DNA from 2 places in the Allobosea sp. Tri-49 genome. Region 2 is predicted to be linked to the other one. Evidence: riboswitches for the same ligand, from Rfam matches in the RefSeq annotation. Region 2 holds a riboswitch; the other holds the start of a gene.
What was found. A riboswitch is a leader RNA that binds a small molecule or an ion and turns the genes downstream of it on or off. The one in region 2 is predicted to bind thiamine pyrophosphate.
Positions count from the first base shown of each region.

Region 1: it holds a riboswitch for thiamine pyrophosphate, as region 2 does, so the genes downstream of both, thiC (phosphomethylpyrimidine synthase ThiC) here and BLM15_RS03470 (ABC transporter permease) in region 2, are expected to answer to the same signal.

Region 1 covers NZ_CP017946.1:4,057,041-4,064,097, reverse strand. The annotation lists gene BLM15_RS19605 (HesA/MoeB/ThiF family protein) at 1-526, opposite strand, end outside; gene BLM15_RS19600 (thiazole synthase) at 541-1,311, opposite strand; gene thiS (sulfur carrier protein ThiS) at 1,316-1,513, opposite strand; gene thiO (glycine oxidase ThiO) at 1,482-2,483, opposite strand; gene thiC (phosphomethylpyrimidine synthase ThiC) at 2,489-4,366, opposite strand; TPP riboswitch at 4,444-4,547, opposite strand; gene BLM15_RS19580 (hypothetical protein) at 4,651-4,851, opposite strand; gene BLM15_RS19575 (hypothetical protein) at 4,934-5,215, opposite strand; gene BLM15_RS31915 (OmpA family protein) at 5,339-6,535, opposite strand.
Region 2 covers NZ_CP017946.1:702,525-709,581, reverse strand. The annotation lists tRNA gene BLM15_RS03495 (tRNA-Asn) at 138-212, shown strand; gene BLM15_RS03490 (VanZ family protein) at 300-701, shown strand; gene BLM15_RS03485 (glutathione S-transferase family protein) at 733-1,365, opposite strand; gene BLM15_RS03480 (hypothetical protein) at 1,550-2,719, shown strand; gene BLM15_RS03475 (TenA family protein) at 2,779-3,426, shown strand; TPP riboswitch at 3,486-3,582, shown strand; gene BLM15_RS03470 (ABC transporter permease) at 3,683-4,426, shown strand; gene BLM15_RS03465 (ABC transporter substrate-binding protein) at 4,470-5,429, shown strand; gene BLM15_RS03460 (MFS transporter) at 5,607-6,824, shown strand; gene BLM15_RS03455 (NIPSNAP family protein) at 6,932-7,057, shown strand, end outside.

The DNA of each region.
Region 1 (7,057 bases), 2.6 Mb from region 2:
CGGCGCGCGCCGGCATTTCGGGGAAGACCGCGCGATAGCTCGGCCCGCCGCCGCAGAAGGCGCCGACATAGCCGGCAAGGCCGACGATCGATGCGCTGACCAGCGGCTTGCCGGCGTCATGGCAGGCATCGCTCAGAACATAGGTCGCGGCAAAACTGTCGGCGGCGTCGACGACGATATCGGCTCGCGCCACCAGCTCCGCGACATTGTCTGGCGCGAGCCTGAGCGCCACCGCCTCGACCTCTACGCCGGGATTATAGGCAACGAGCGCTGCCCGCGCCGCCTCGACCTTCAACCGCCCGACATCGCCCATCCGGTAGAGCGGCTGACGATGCAGATTGCTTTCCTCGACCCGGTCGGGATCGACCAGCAGCACCCGGCCGATGCCGGCGCCGACGAGATAGGACGATACCGGACAGCCCAGCCCGCCGGCCCCGACGACGAGGACCCTGGCGCGGGCCAGCCGCGCCTGCCCTTCGGGGCCGACCTCCGGCAGCACGATCTGGCGGGCATAGCGATCGGTCATGGTTCTCTCCCTCGTCAGCCGAGCAGGGCCCGGCCGAGCACCGGGGTCGACGGTGCGGCCATGTCGCGCGGCTCCATCGGCCCGGCTTCGAAGGCGAGGCGCCCGGCTTCGACCGCCCGGGCGAAAGCGGCCGCCATCGCAGCGGGATCGCCGGCTTTCGCCACCGCGGTGTTCAGGAGGACGGCGTCATAGCCGAGCTCCATCGCCGCGGCCGCATGTGAGGGCAGGCCGATGCCAGCATCGACGACGAGCGGGATATCGGGGAAATGCGCCCGCAGAGCCCGCAGGCCGTAAGGGTTGTTCAGGCCCTTGCCTGTGCCGATCGGCGCGCCCCAGGGCATTAGCACCCGGCAGCCGGCCTCGACCAGCCGCTCGGCGACGACAAGGTCCTCGGTCATATAGGGAAAGACCTCGAAGCCCTCGGCGCAGAGGATGCGCGCCGCCTCGGTGAGGCCGAACACATCGGGCTGAAGCGTATCGGCCTCGCCGATTACCTCCAGCTTGATCCAGGGTGTGCCGAAGACCTCGCGCGCCATCTGCGCCGTCGTCACCGCTTCCTTGACCGAATGGCAGCCGGCCGTATTCGGCAGCACTTTGACGCCAAGGCCCCGGATCAGCGCCCAGAAATCCTGGCCGCCGCCGAGCCGGCCGGCCTCGCGGCGCAGCGAGACCGTGACGACATCGACGCCGGCCACTTCGACCGCCCGCTGCAGCACGGCCGGTGAGGGATATTGCGCCGTGCCGAGGAAGAGGCGCGAGCGCGGGGCGAAGCCATAGAAATCCATCGCCTTAGCCTCCCTGCATCGGCGCGAGGATCTCGAGCCGATCGCCCTCGGTGAGGATCGTCTGCGCCCGCGCGGCGGCGGAGACGAAAGCCTCGTTCACGGCCGTGGCGACGACCGCGCCGGCATAGCCCAATTCGGCCAGCGTCTCGGCCAGGACCGGGGCGGCGACCTCACGCGTGTCGCCGTTGACGATGATCTGCATGGGACAGCTCCTGGGGTGCGAGGAGACGATCGGCGACCTGCCGAGCCAAGGCCGGCGAGAGCAGGAAGCCGTGGCGGAAAAGGCCGTTGAAACGCAGAACCCGGCCATCCTCGACGATGCGGGGCAGATTATCGGGAAAGGCCGGGCGGACATCGGCGCGCAGCTCGACGATCTCTGCCTCGCCGAAGGCCGGGTGCAGCGCATAGGCGGCGCTCAAGAGCTCGATCGCCGAGCGAGCGCTGACACGGCTGCGATCATCGCTCTCGATCATCGTCGCGCCGATCATGAAATGCCCGTTGGAGCGCGGCACGACATAGAGCGGAATGCGCGGATGCAGCAGCCGCACCGGGCGGCTGAGGCTGATCTCGTCGGTACGCAGCACCAGCATCTCGCCACGCACGCCGCGCAACTCGCCGATCTGGTCGCGGGCGGCAAGGCCTCGGCAATCGACGATGCGATCGGCATCGAGCGCCGTCTCGTTAGCCTCGACGCCATAATGGATCGGCACGCCGGCCGCCCGAAGCGCCTCAGCCAACGCCGCAATGGCCAGGCGCGGATCGAGGTGAGCCTCCTGCTCGAAGAACAGGCCTTGCCGGAAGCGGCCGGCGAGGTCGGGCGCCAGCGCGGCGACGCCGTCGGCATCGAGCCGCTCGAAGCCGCTCGTGCGCGCTGAAAAACGCGTCAGCTCGCCGGCATCGCGGACCGGGGCGAGCACGAGCGTGCCGTGGACGCGCGTGCCGGGATAATGGCGCGGCCACCAGTCGAGCGCCTGCCGGCCCAGGATCACGACAGCCTCCTCGGCGCTCTCGCGCTCGCACCAGGGCGCGAGCATGCCGCCCGCGGCCCAGGAGCAGGCCTGCTGGCCGAGCGCTGCACTACGTTCGAACACTTCGACCGCGATGCCCCGCTCGGCCAGCTCGAGCGCCGTCACGAGGCCGGCGACGCCGGCCCCGATCACAGCGACGCGCATGGCCTCTACTCCGCCGCCGGCAGATAGAGATTGCCCCCCTTTTTGAGGAACTCCTCTGACTTCGCCGCCATCCCCTGCGAGGCCATCGCTTCCAGCGCGGCGCGCTCGTTGTCGCCCATCGCCAGCACTTCGGCGCGCAGGTCCTGGGTGATCTTCATCGAGCAGAATTTGGGGCCGCACATCGAGCAGAAATGCGCGACCTTGTGGGCGTCCTTCGGCAGCGTCTCGTCATGGAAGGCGCGCGCCGTGTCCGGGTCGAGCGCCAGGTTGAACTGGTCCTCCCAGCGGAAGTCGAAGCGGGCACGCGAAACCGCGTCGTCTCGAATCTTCGCGGCCGGATGGCCCTTGGCGAGATCGGCGGCATGGGCGGCGATCCGGTAGGTGATGACGCCGGTCTTGACGTCGTCGCGATCAGGCAGGCCGAGATGCTCCTTTGGCGTGACGTAGCAGAGCATGGCGCAGCCGAACCAACCGATCATCGCCGCACCGATGCCGGAGGTGATGTGGTCGTATCCCGGCGCGATGTCGGTGGTCAGCGGTCCGAGCGTGTAGAACGGTGCTTCGCCGCATTCGCGCAGCTGCTTGTCCATGTTCTCCTTGATCTTGTGCATCGGCACATGGCCGGGGCCCTCGATCATCACTTGGCAGCCCTTGTCCCAGGCGACCTTGGTGAGCTCGCCCAAGGTCTCCAGCTCGGCGAACTGGGCGCGGTCATTGGCGTCCGCGATCGAGCCGGGCCGCAGGCCGTCCCCGAGCGAGAACGAGACGTCGTATTTGCGCATGATCTCGCAGATCTCGTCGAAGCGCTCGTAGAGGAAGCTCTCCTTGTGATGCGCCAGGCACCAGCGCGCCATGATCGAGCCGCCGCGCGAGACGATGCCGGTGACCCGAGATGCAGTGAGTGGAACGTAAGGCAGTCTCACGCCGGCATGGATGGTGAAGTAGTCGACACCCTGCTCGGCCTGCTCGATCAACGTGTCCTTGAAGACCTCCCAGTCGAGCTTGATCGGATCGCCGCCGACCTTCTCCAGCGCCTGGTAGATCGGCACTGTGCCGATCGGCACCGGCGAGTTGCGCAGGATCCAGGAGCGGATGTTGTGGATGTTGCGGCCGGTGGAGAGGTCCATCACCGTGTCGGCACCCCAACGGATCGCCCAGACCAGCTTCTCGACCTCCTCGGCGGCGCCGGAGGTCACGGCCGAATTGCCGATATTGGCGTTGATCTTGACCAGGAAATTGCGGCCGATCGCCATCGGCTCAAGCTCGGGATGGTTGATGTTGGCCGGGATGATGGCGCGGCCACGGGCGATCTCGTCGCGGACGAATTCCGGCGTGACGAATTCCGGCACCGAGGCGCCGAAGCTCTCTCCATCGGCATGGCGTTCCTTGGCGCCCTCCAGCATGGCGGCGCGGCCGAGATTCTCGCGATGCGCGACATAGATCATCTCGGGGGTGATGATGCCGGCTCGGGCGAACTCGTATTGCGTCGCCATCTGGCCGGATTTCGCCTCGAGGATCGGGCGCTGCGCCGGGCAGGCCGGCACGAGTTGAGCTTCGCTGATATGGCCGTTATCGGCGGCGGTGACAGCGCGGCCGGGCACGGTCTGGAAACCGCGGGCATCGAGCCAGGCGCGGCGCGGCTGCGGCAGGCCGGCATTGAGATCAATCGAGACGTCGGTCTCGGTGAAAGGGCCGGAGGGGTCGTAGATCCGCACCGGCGGCTCGGAATCCGTGGTGAGCAGCACTTCGCGGAAGGGCACCCGCATCTCGGGATGTCCGGGTGGCGCGACATAGATCTTGCGCGAACCGATGATCGGGCCGGTTGTCACCGACTGCGGCGCGGCCTTGACGCTGTTCTTCTGGGGTTTGGTGTGGGCATTCATCTTAGGATCTCCTCCCTCTCAGGTTCAGGAGATCCGGGGCGTCTGACGGTCCAGTCGCTGTCTGCGGATGCACTTGTGGCGCAGCCGCGTTCCAGTCCCTCCGCCGGTATGACCCGGATCAGGTTCGATGGGTTCGGCCATCAGGCCATCTCAGCTCTTGCGAGCACCCCTCGGAACGAGGCGGAGGTTAGAACTGTCCCGATCTCTGCGCAACTGGCAAAGGACCACGGCTTTGCGCCGCGCGGCCATGCGCGGTGAGCATTACACGTGGAGACGTCGGAAAATCAGGCAGTGATGTCGAGATTGCCGCCCTGGCCGGCGGGGAGCGTCGCCTGTTGCTGCTCGGCAGCCTGCTGGAGCATGGCGACCAGAGCTTGATCCGAATCGGCGTTCTGCTTGACCATTTCGAGCTGCAGCGCCTGCTGCGTCGCAGCCGACTTCATGCTGACCAGGCTTTGCGCGATCGCGACCGACATTTCGCTCATGGCAGGCTCCTCGCCACGACCATAGGTGGCGAGCCTTACCCGAATCTGAATCCGGAATGGCGACCTTTAAGGCCAGCTCCGATCAAGGCGCGATGATCGACGGCACCGGCTTCGGCATCGGAATCTCGCGGTTCGGCTCCGGCGGCCCCGAACGGTCTCGCGCCAGCCGCTCACGCTCGCGCCTTGCCTCGACGCGATCGGAGCGTAGCTCGAGCTTCTGCACCTCGCTCGCATTCGGCGCGATCGGCACACCGGGGGCGCGCTGACGCTGGAGTTGCGGCGGGGAGGACTGCGCGGCGGCGGCGTCCGCCACGATCAGCCCGGCGGCGATCAGTCCGAGGAGGACCCATGGGTTCTTGCGCATGGCATTGCTCCAGTCGGGCAGGCGCAAGACCAGCCTGCCCCAAGAAGGAACGCCAGGCAGGCCGGGATTGTTCCATGGCCCGACGAGAAAGGCGGGGCGGCTCGCACGCCGCCGCTCTTCATCTCACTGCTGGTTCTGGCCAGTCAGCAACGGCGTGATCCGGCGCAGGGTCACGCGGCGGTTCTCACGCGAATCGCCTTGCGTCTGGACCTTCGGGTACTGCTCGCCATAGCCCTGCGTCGTCAGGTTCTCGGCGGGAACACCGAAGTCGCGGGTCAGGATCTCGGCGACCGACTGCGCCCGCCGATCCGACAGCGAGAGATTGTCGACATCCGATCCGACCGCGTCGGTATGGCCCTCGACCATGAAGACCTCGTTCGGCGCGTGCTCGACTGCCTGGCGCACTGCTTGCGCGATCACCCGCAGGCGCCCGGCTTGATCCTGCGTGATGGTCCAGGAACCGGAGTCGAAATTGATCGTGTCGACGTCGACGCTGCGCATATGAGCGCGCAGATCGGGCGAGTAGCGGACCTCGTCGAGCGTGTAGCGGCGCGGCACCGGCGCGACCGGCGGGGCGGTGATCGTCTCGTAGATCAGCCGCTCGTCGGCGCGCTCGGCATCGACGATGTAGCGTTCGCGCGGGATGCGCAGCTCTGGCGGCGGCAGCACCACCACCTCCTCGGCGAAGCGGGCTTGCGGCCCGTCACGGCGAACGTTGTCGATCATCACGAACTCGGCGCCGTCGCGTTCGCGCCGCGACCGACGCAGCAGCCGGCCTTCGGTGTCGGTCACCGTGACGATCTGCGTGCCATCGGGGCGATTATAGATCGTCACATTCTCCTCGCCGCGGCGCTCGCTGCGGGTGTCGAGGCCGAGATCGCGGAAGCGCTGGGTCTCGTCGTAGCGGATGACGGCGCGGTCGTCGTCGCCGCGGATGATGGTGCGGCCGGGCTCGCGGATGATGGTGACATCGCCCTCGCGGCGCTCCTCGCGCCGGCCGCGGACATCATCGAGCCGCGTCGCGCCTTGCGTCGCCATGATGCCGCCGATCGCGGCGGCGCCGAGTCCGATCGCAGCCGCGCCGCCAAGGCCGATGCCGCCGCGGCGGCCCTGCCGGTCAGGCGCGGGTTGGCCGGCCGGCGCCTGACCTTGGGGAGGCTGCACCTGTCCGGGAGCAACGCCCGGCCGCAAGGGCGCGCCGGGCTGGCCGACGCCGGGCGCCGCTTGCGACGGCACCGTTCCCGGCTGGGCAGGAACGCTCGGCGCACTTGCGGCATTCGGGGCGACAGGCGGCTGGCCGGGAACGGCCTGTCCAGGCACGGCCTGAGCCGGAGCGGCCTGGCCGGGCTGGCGGCCGGGTCCGGCCGGTGGTTGGGACGGAGCCGTCTGCGTGGGTGCAGCAGTGCCAGGCTGCGAAGGTACAGTGCCGGGCTGCGCCGGGGCTACCGGGGTGCGGCCGACCGGCGGTACGGCTGAAGGCTGTCCCGGCTGAGGCTGGCCGGCCCTCGGCGCAGCCCCTGGGGCGGGAACCATCTGTCCCGGCGCGGGCTGGCCCGGAGCCGCTTGGCCGGGCTGGCGGGCCGGCCCCGGCGATGGTTGCGGCGGGGTGGGTTGTGACGGAGCCGCTCCGGGCTGCGGCGGAACTCCCGGCGGCCGGCCGGCGCCGGGCGCGGGCTGGCCGGGCTGCGGCTGAGTGCTACCACTGGGAGCGAGCTGGCCCGGCGCGGGGCGCGCAGGCGCGGCCGGCGACGACGGAGTAGCTGCGGGCGGCATGGTCGGGGCCGTCTGCGGCGACGCAGGGCGGCGCTGAGTGCCGTCACCCGCCGGCGCTCCCGGCGCGGG
Region 2 (7,057 bases):
GCAGCGCGCCGCAACCGAAACTCTCTCGGCAATGTGAATTGACGCTGGGGCAGACCGGGCGCCCACGATTTTCTCCGCCTTGATGCCAGCAAAAGGCTTGCACCCGGCCGGCGGCGTCGCTATACGCCGCCCACCGATCCCGGATAGCTCAGCGGTAGAGCAATCGACTGTTAATCGATTGGTCGCAGGTTCGAATCCTGCTCCGGGAGCCAGCATTTTCGAGGGCTTGAGCGACAAACGCTTAGGCCCTTTTTGCTAGCCGCGGACGGATTGGTGCAGCGGAGGCGCGACAGACGGCGATGCGGCTCTTCGGGCTCGAACTTTCCCTGCGTCGCTGGGCCGCCCTGATCGGTTGGAGCGCGGTCGCCATCGTCATCGTCGCGACCCTGTCCCCGATCGGCGCTCGCCCGCATATCGCGCATCTGGGACCGCAGATCGAACGCTTCGCCGCCTATCTGGTCGCTGCGGCGGCTCTCGCCACAGCCTATCCGGCACGCAAGGGCGTGATTCTCCTGTGCATCGTCGCCGGCGCCGCCGGGCTCGAGCTCGCCCAGCATTTCGAGGCGAGCCGGCATGCCCGCGCGCTGGATGCGCTGGTCAAGATCATGGGCGGCCTGACCGGGATTGCCGTCGTGGCGCTGTGCGAGCGGCTTTGGCCGAAGCGCGTCGCCGCTCCGGTGATGGTGCGGCGCCAGGACTGAGCGGCCTGCCCGCCGCTTCTCCTCTGCCCCGTTATGCTGCCGGCTGCACGCTGGCGAAGGCCTCTGCGATGCGCTGCGGCGCCGTCGGGCGCGCATACATGCGTTCGAGATAGCGCTGGAGTCGCGGGAAGCCGTCGAGCAGCCCGTCTTCGTTCGCCCAATCCATCAGGTAGGCGGTGACGCAATCTGCCGCCCCCATCCGGTCGCCGACGATGAAGTCGCGCCCCGCCATATGGGCCTCCAGCACCGCCGCCATGCGCCTGAACTCCTCGCTGGCGAGCGTGATGTCCTGCGGCAGCCGCTTCTCCTCCGGATAGAGGAAGCTGTGCTTGGTGATGCGCCAGAGCGGCTGCTCCAATTCGGTCATCGCGAACAGGATCCAGCGATAGGCTTGCGCCCGCTCGTCGAGATCGTCCGGCAGCAGGCGTTTCTCCGGGAATTTCTCGGCCAGATAGAGGATGATCGCCGCCGATTCCGGCAGGACATTGTCGCCGTCGACCAGCACCGGCAGCTTGCCGGCGGGATTGAGCTTCAGGAATTCCGGCGTCTGCGCCTCGCCGCCAAGCAGGTCGACATGGACATAGTCGAACGGAACGCCGAGCTCCTTCAGGCCCCAAAGCGCCCGCAAAGTGCGGGTGGGCCCAAATCCGTAGAGCTTCATCATCGTCTCCTCCCATACATACCAATTGGTTTGTATTGATACCCCTCCGGCTGACAGCCTGTGTCAGCAATCTCTGCCGTGACCTGCCGCAGCGCCATGATCGCGCCACCATCGCACCTAGCTTGACCCGTCCCGAACGGCGCCGCGATCAATCGCAGCTGGCGCCCGCCCCTGGAGAACCGATGCGATGCTCGCCCGTTCCGCATTCGTGACGCCGCTGCTGTTGATTCTCGCCGCACCCGCCCTCGCCCAGACCGCAACGACGACGGCAGCTCCCGAGCCAGCTGCAGCAAGCAAGGCTCCCGACGCCTGCCGGTTGCTGCCGCAGGCCGATCTGGAAGCGCTCTTCCCCAGCCGTCCCATCACAGCGAAGGGCCCGACGCTGAGCCCGATCAGCCGTGGCCCGCAATATGCCGAGAGCTGCATGTATTCGGTGAAGCTGCCGAGCCCGACCTCGAAGATGGACCATGCCCGCTTCGCCTCGGTCACGGTGATCCGCTGGGACGGTGTCGCCAAGGGACGCGAGACCCCGGCCCAGGCCTTCGCCTCGATCAAGGCGACGCGCGAGAAGGTCGCCGGCGATCCGAAGATCACCCTCAAGCTCGAGCCGCTCGCCGGCATCGGCGACGAAGCCTTCCAGGAGACCAATTCGTCCAGCATCGTGATCCGCGCCCGCAAGGACGATCTGATCTACGCCGTCTCGCTCGATCTCTATTCCGAGCAGACCGCGCCGAACGCGCTCGCTCTGGCGAAGCAGGCGGCGGCACGCTGGCAGGGCGGAACCGGCATGGTCGACGCACCGACCAAAGTCGCTGCCAACAGCGCCGTGACAGTGCCGCAGGACACCCGCCCCTCCTCCGTCGCGCCTGCCGAGCAATGGCCCGACGCCTGCGCCCTGCTGACGCCGGCCGAGGTCAAGGCCGCCTTCCCAGACATGATAGTGAGCGACCCGCGCAAGCTGATGGGCAAGATCACCCATGAGAGCCGCGAAAACCGGCAGGAGGCCCTGCCGAATCCGATCGGCTGCCAGTTCGACGCCAAGCGCACGGTCGAAAAGGACGGCAAGCGCACGGTCGAACTCAACCAGATCCAGGTCAGCGTCCGTAACGTCGCCGCCAGCGAGGATCTGTCGAAGCGCTGGTTCCAGAGCGCGATCAAGGTCTCGGAGGCCAAGACACCGGTCGCGGGCCTCGGCGACGAGGCGGCGCTCGACATCATGAACCGCATCCATATCCGCAAAGGTCTGACCACGGTCGATGTCCGCGTCTCCGGCGGCGAGCGCGATCAGTCGCTGCACGATCAGGCCAAGGCGCGCGTCGGCGAGCTGGCGAAGATCGTCGCGGGGCGGCTGAAATAGCGTGCGGTCGCGGCGCCGCTGCTGATAGGGAGAGCCCGATCAGCAGAAGGCACCGATTCATGACTGCGCGTTTCACCGAGACCCTTCGCCAGGCCAGCCAGCCGGCCTGGTCGCAGTGCGTCGGCCACCGTTTCGTCCGCGAACTGCTCGATGGCTCGGTCTCCGACGCGGTCATGGTCCGCTATCTGGTCCAGGACCATCGCTTCATCGACAGCTTCCTGACCCTGCTCGGCGCCGCGCTCGCCGGCGCCGACAGCTTCGAGGCCCGCATCCGCTTCGGCCGCTTCATCGGCATGGTCAGCGGCGAGGAGAACACCTATTTCCTGCGTTCCTTCGCGGCGCTCGGCGTCAGCGAGCAGGAGCGCATCGAGCGCCCCGACAGCAAGCCCACCGCCGGCTTCAAGGCAATCATGCGCGAAGCCGCCGCAACGCGCTCCTATGCCGCCGCCCTCTCCGTGCTGGTCGTGGCCGAATGGCTCTATCTCGACTGGGCGCAGACTGCGTCCCAGCCTCTGCCGGCGAACTTCGTCCATGCCGAATGGGTCACGCTGCACGACAATCCCGATTTCCGGGATTTCGTCGGCTTCCTGCGGGCCGAGCTCGACCGCGTCGGACCAGGCGAGGCTGAGACCAGCCAGGACTTCTTCCTGCGCACCGTCGCGCTGGAGAAGGCCTTCTTCGACTCGGCTTATGACGGCGAAGCCTGATCGACCCCGTCTCGCCTGAGGCAGACGTGACAGGCGCGAGCCGCTCTGCCACAAGGGCTTACGAGAGACGGGGGCGTTCGCCGCAAGGTGAGCTGAGAAGCACCCTTCGAACCTGAACCAGATCATGCTGGCGGAGGGAGTCGCTCGGGGCAGCCTCGTCAGTGCTTATCCCCGTGCCCGCCTTCCACCGGAAAGGCGAGCCTTGACGACGCAGGACGCGACAGAGCGGAGCCTAGCTTCCGGCGCAAAGCCCATGATGGCCGCGCTCGCTCCGGCGCTGCGCACCATCCTCGTCCTGCTGCTGGCTTGGCAGGGCGCGATCTGGCTGTTCGGGCCGCCGCGCTACATCCTGCCTTCGCCGCTCGAGGTCGCCGCCGCCTTCCAACGCCAGCCCGCCTTTCTTGCCAGCCACAGCCTGACCACCATGGCCGAGATGGCGCTCGGCTTCGTGCTCGGCTCAGCGTTCGGCGCGCTGACGGCGCTCGCCATCGTGGCGCTGCCGCGGCTCGGGCGCCTGCTCTGGCCGGTGCTGCTGGTGCTGCAGTCCTTCCCGGTCTTCGTCATCGCGCCGCTTTTGGTCGTCTGGTTCGGCTTCGGCATGGGCTCGAAAGTGATCATGGCGACGATCATCATCTTCTTTCCCGTAGCCTCCGCCTTCACCGATGGCCTGCGCCGAACCGACCCCGAACTCATCGACGCCACCGCGCTGACGACAGCAACGCATTGGCAGACGCTGCGCTATGTCCGCCTGCCCTTGGCCATGCCCAGCCTGCTCTCAGGCCTGCGGGTCGCGGCACCGCTGGCGCCGCTCGGCGCCGTGATCGGCGAATGGGTCGGCTCCTCGGCCGGGCTCGGCTTCGTCATGGTCCAGGCCAATGCCCGCATGCAGACCGACACGGTCTTCGCCGCGATGACCGTGCTCGCCGTGCTCAGCCTCGTCCTGCGCCATCTCGTCGACACGCTCGGCCCGCACCTCATTCCCTGGGCGAGCGAGCAATGACGCTGCCCCGCTTCAAGCCGATCACGCAGAAGGATTTCGCCCGATGACCCTCCGCGCCCTCACCAGACGCGCCCTCCTCGCCACCGGCATCGCTTTGGCCGCCGGCCTCGCCAGCCCGGTCCGCGCCGCCGACAAGCTGACCGTGATGCTCGAATGGTTCGTCAACCCGGACCATGCGCCGCTCGTCGTCGCGCAGCAGCTCGGCCTGTTCAGGGAGGCCGGGCTCGAGGTCACGATGGTACCGCCCTCCGACCCATCCGCCGTGCCGCGCCTGGTCGCAGCCGGGCAGGCCGATATCGGCATCCACTACCAGCCCAATCTCTATCTCGATCACGCCGCCGGCATCCCGATCGTCCGCGTCGGCACCTTGGTCGAGACGCCGCTCAACAGCGTCATCGTCAAGGCCGACGGGCCGATCAAGTCCCTCGCCGACCTCAAGGGCAAGACGGTCGGCTATGCCGTCTCGGGCACCGAGACCACCCTGCTCGGCCAGATGCTGGCCAAGGCCGGCCTCAAGCTCGACGACGTCAAGCTGGTCAACGTCAACTTCGCGCTCTCGGCCGCGCTGATCGGCGGCAAGGTCGATGCCACCATCGGCGGCTACCGCAATTTCGAGCTGACGCAGCTGAAGCTCGAAGGCCATCCCGGCACGGCCTTCTATCCCGAAGAGCACGGCGTTCCCGCCTATGACGAACTGATCCTGATCACCCGCCGTGATGCCCTCGCCGACAACCGCCTGCCGCGCTTCCTCGATGCGATCGAGAAGGCGGCGCTCTATCTGACCAACCACCCGCAGGAGGCCTGGAAGCTCTTCATCGCCGCCCACCCCAATCTCGACGACGCCCTCAACCGCCAAGCCTGGACCGACACCCTGCCGCGCTTCGCCAAGCGCCCGCGCGCCCTCGACCAGCGCCGCTATGAGCGCTTCGGCGCCTTCCTCGTCGAGCGCGGCCTGATCACCAAGGCCCCGGCGCTCGCCGAGATCGCGGGCGAGGTGAAATAACGGGCGGGTCGCGGCGGCAGGCCCATCTGCCGTCGCGAGCCACCCCGCGCCCACATCAGAGCGGCCCTGTGCGTGCCGCTCTGGGTTCGGCGCCTATCGCGATGCTATGAGCCGGCTTCGCGGCCATAAGGCGGGCCCTCGCCCGCCATCGCAGCTGCGCCCGGCGAAATCACCCGCATGAACGTCAGCAAGCCGATCGCCTCCACCCGCCGCGCCGACCTGCCGGTGCTGTTCGCGCTCAGCGCGACGCATCTGCTCAACGACATGATCCAGTCGCTGATCCCGGCGATCTATCCGATCATCAAGACGGCCTACGCGCTGGATTTCGGCCAGATCGGCCTGATCACGCTGACCTTTCAAATCACCGCCTCGCTGCTGCAGCCGCTCGTCGGCCACTACACCGACAAGAACCCGATGCCCTATTCGATGGTCGTCGGCATGGGCTGCACGCTGACCGGGCTGATCGGCCTCGCCTATGCCGGCAGCTATCCGCTGCTGCTGTTGGCTGCGGCCTGCGTCGGGCTCGGTTCCTCGATCTTCCATCCCGAGGCGACCCGCATGGCCCGCAACGCCTCGGGTGGCCAGCAAGGGTTGGCGCAAGGCATCTTCCAGGTCGGTGGCCAGAGCGGCGGCGCGCTCGGCCCCTTGCTCGCCGCCTTCATCATCGTGCCGCGCGGCCAGACCAGCGTCGCCTGGTTCTCGGCCGCGGCCCTGCTCGCCATGATCCTGATGGTCTGGACGGCGCGCCGCTATGCCGAGCTGAGCAAGGCAGCTGCGGCCGCCCCGAAACCCGTGAAGGTCGCGGCTGCCGCGCCCGCGGCCCCCACCCATTCCAAGGGCCAGATCGCCTTCGCGATCACCATCCTGGTGATCCTGCTGTTCTCGAAGAACGCCTACTCGTCGAGCTTCAGCTCTTATTACACCTTCTATTTGATCGGGAAGTTCGGCGTCTCGGTGCAGGCATCGCAGCTGATGCTGTTCCTGTTCCTCGCCGCCGCTGCGGTCGGGGCGCTCGCCGGCGGCATCATCGGCGACAGGGTCGGCCGCAATCGCATCCTCTGGTTCTCGATCCTCGGCGCCCTGCCCTTCTCGCTGCTGCTGCCCTTCGCCGACCTGTTCTGGACCGGCGTGCTGACGGTGGTGATCAACCTGATCATGGCGAGCTCCTTCGCCGCGATCCTGATCTACGCGATGGAGCTGATGCCGGGCCGGATCGGCCTGATCGGCGGACTGTTCTATGGCCTGTCCTTCGGCCTCGGCGGGCTCGCGGCGGCGATCCTCGGCGAAGTCGCCGACTGGATCGGCATCGAGGCGGTCTACCGCATCTGCGCCTTCCTGCCGGCAATCGGCCTGCTCGCCTGGTTCCTACCGAAGGTCGAGCACCGGCGGGGATAGAATTCGCTACCGCCGCCAGCAGGACCGAGGTCGGGCCACTCAATCGGGGCAAGCCAGCGTTGCGGCACATTGCGTGCCACACGAACAACAACAGGACGTGAGTTTCAATGATCTACGAAATGCGCGTGTATCGCTGCCTGCCTGGCCGGCTTCCGGCTTTGCTCGACCGCTTTGACAAGGCCACGCTGAAGCTGTGGGACAAGCACGGCATCCGGCAAGCCGGCTTCTTCACC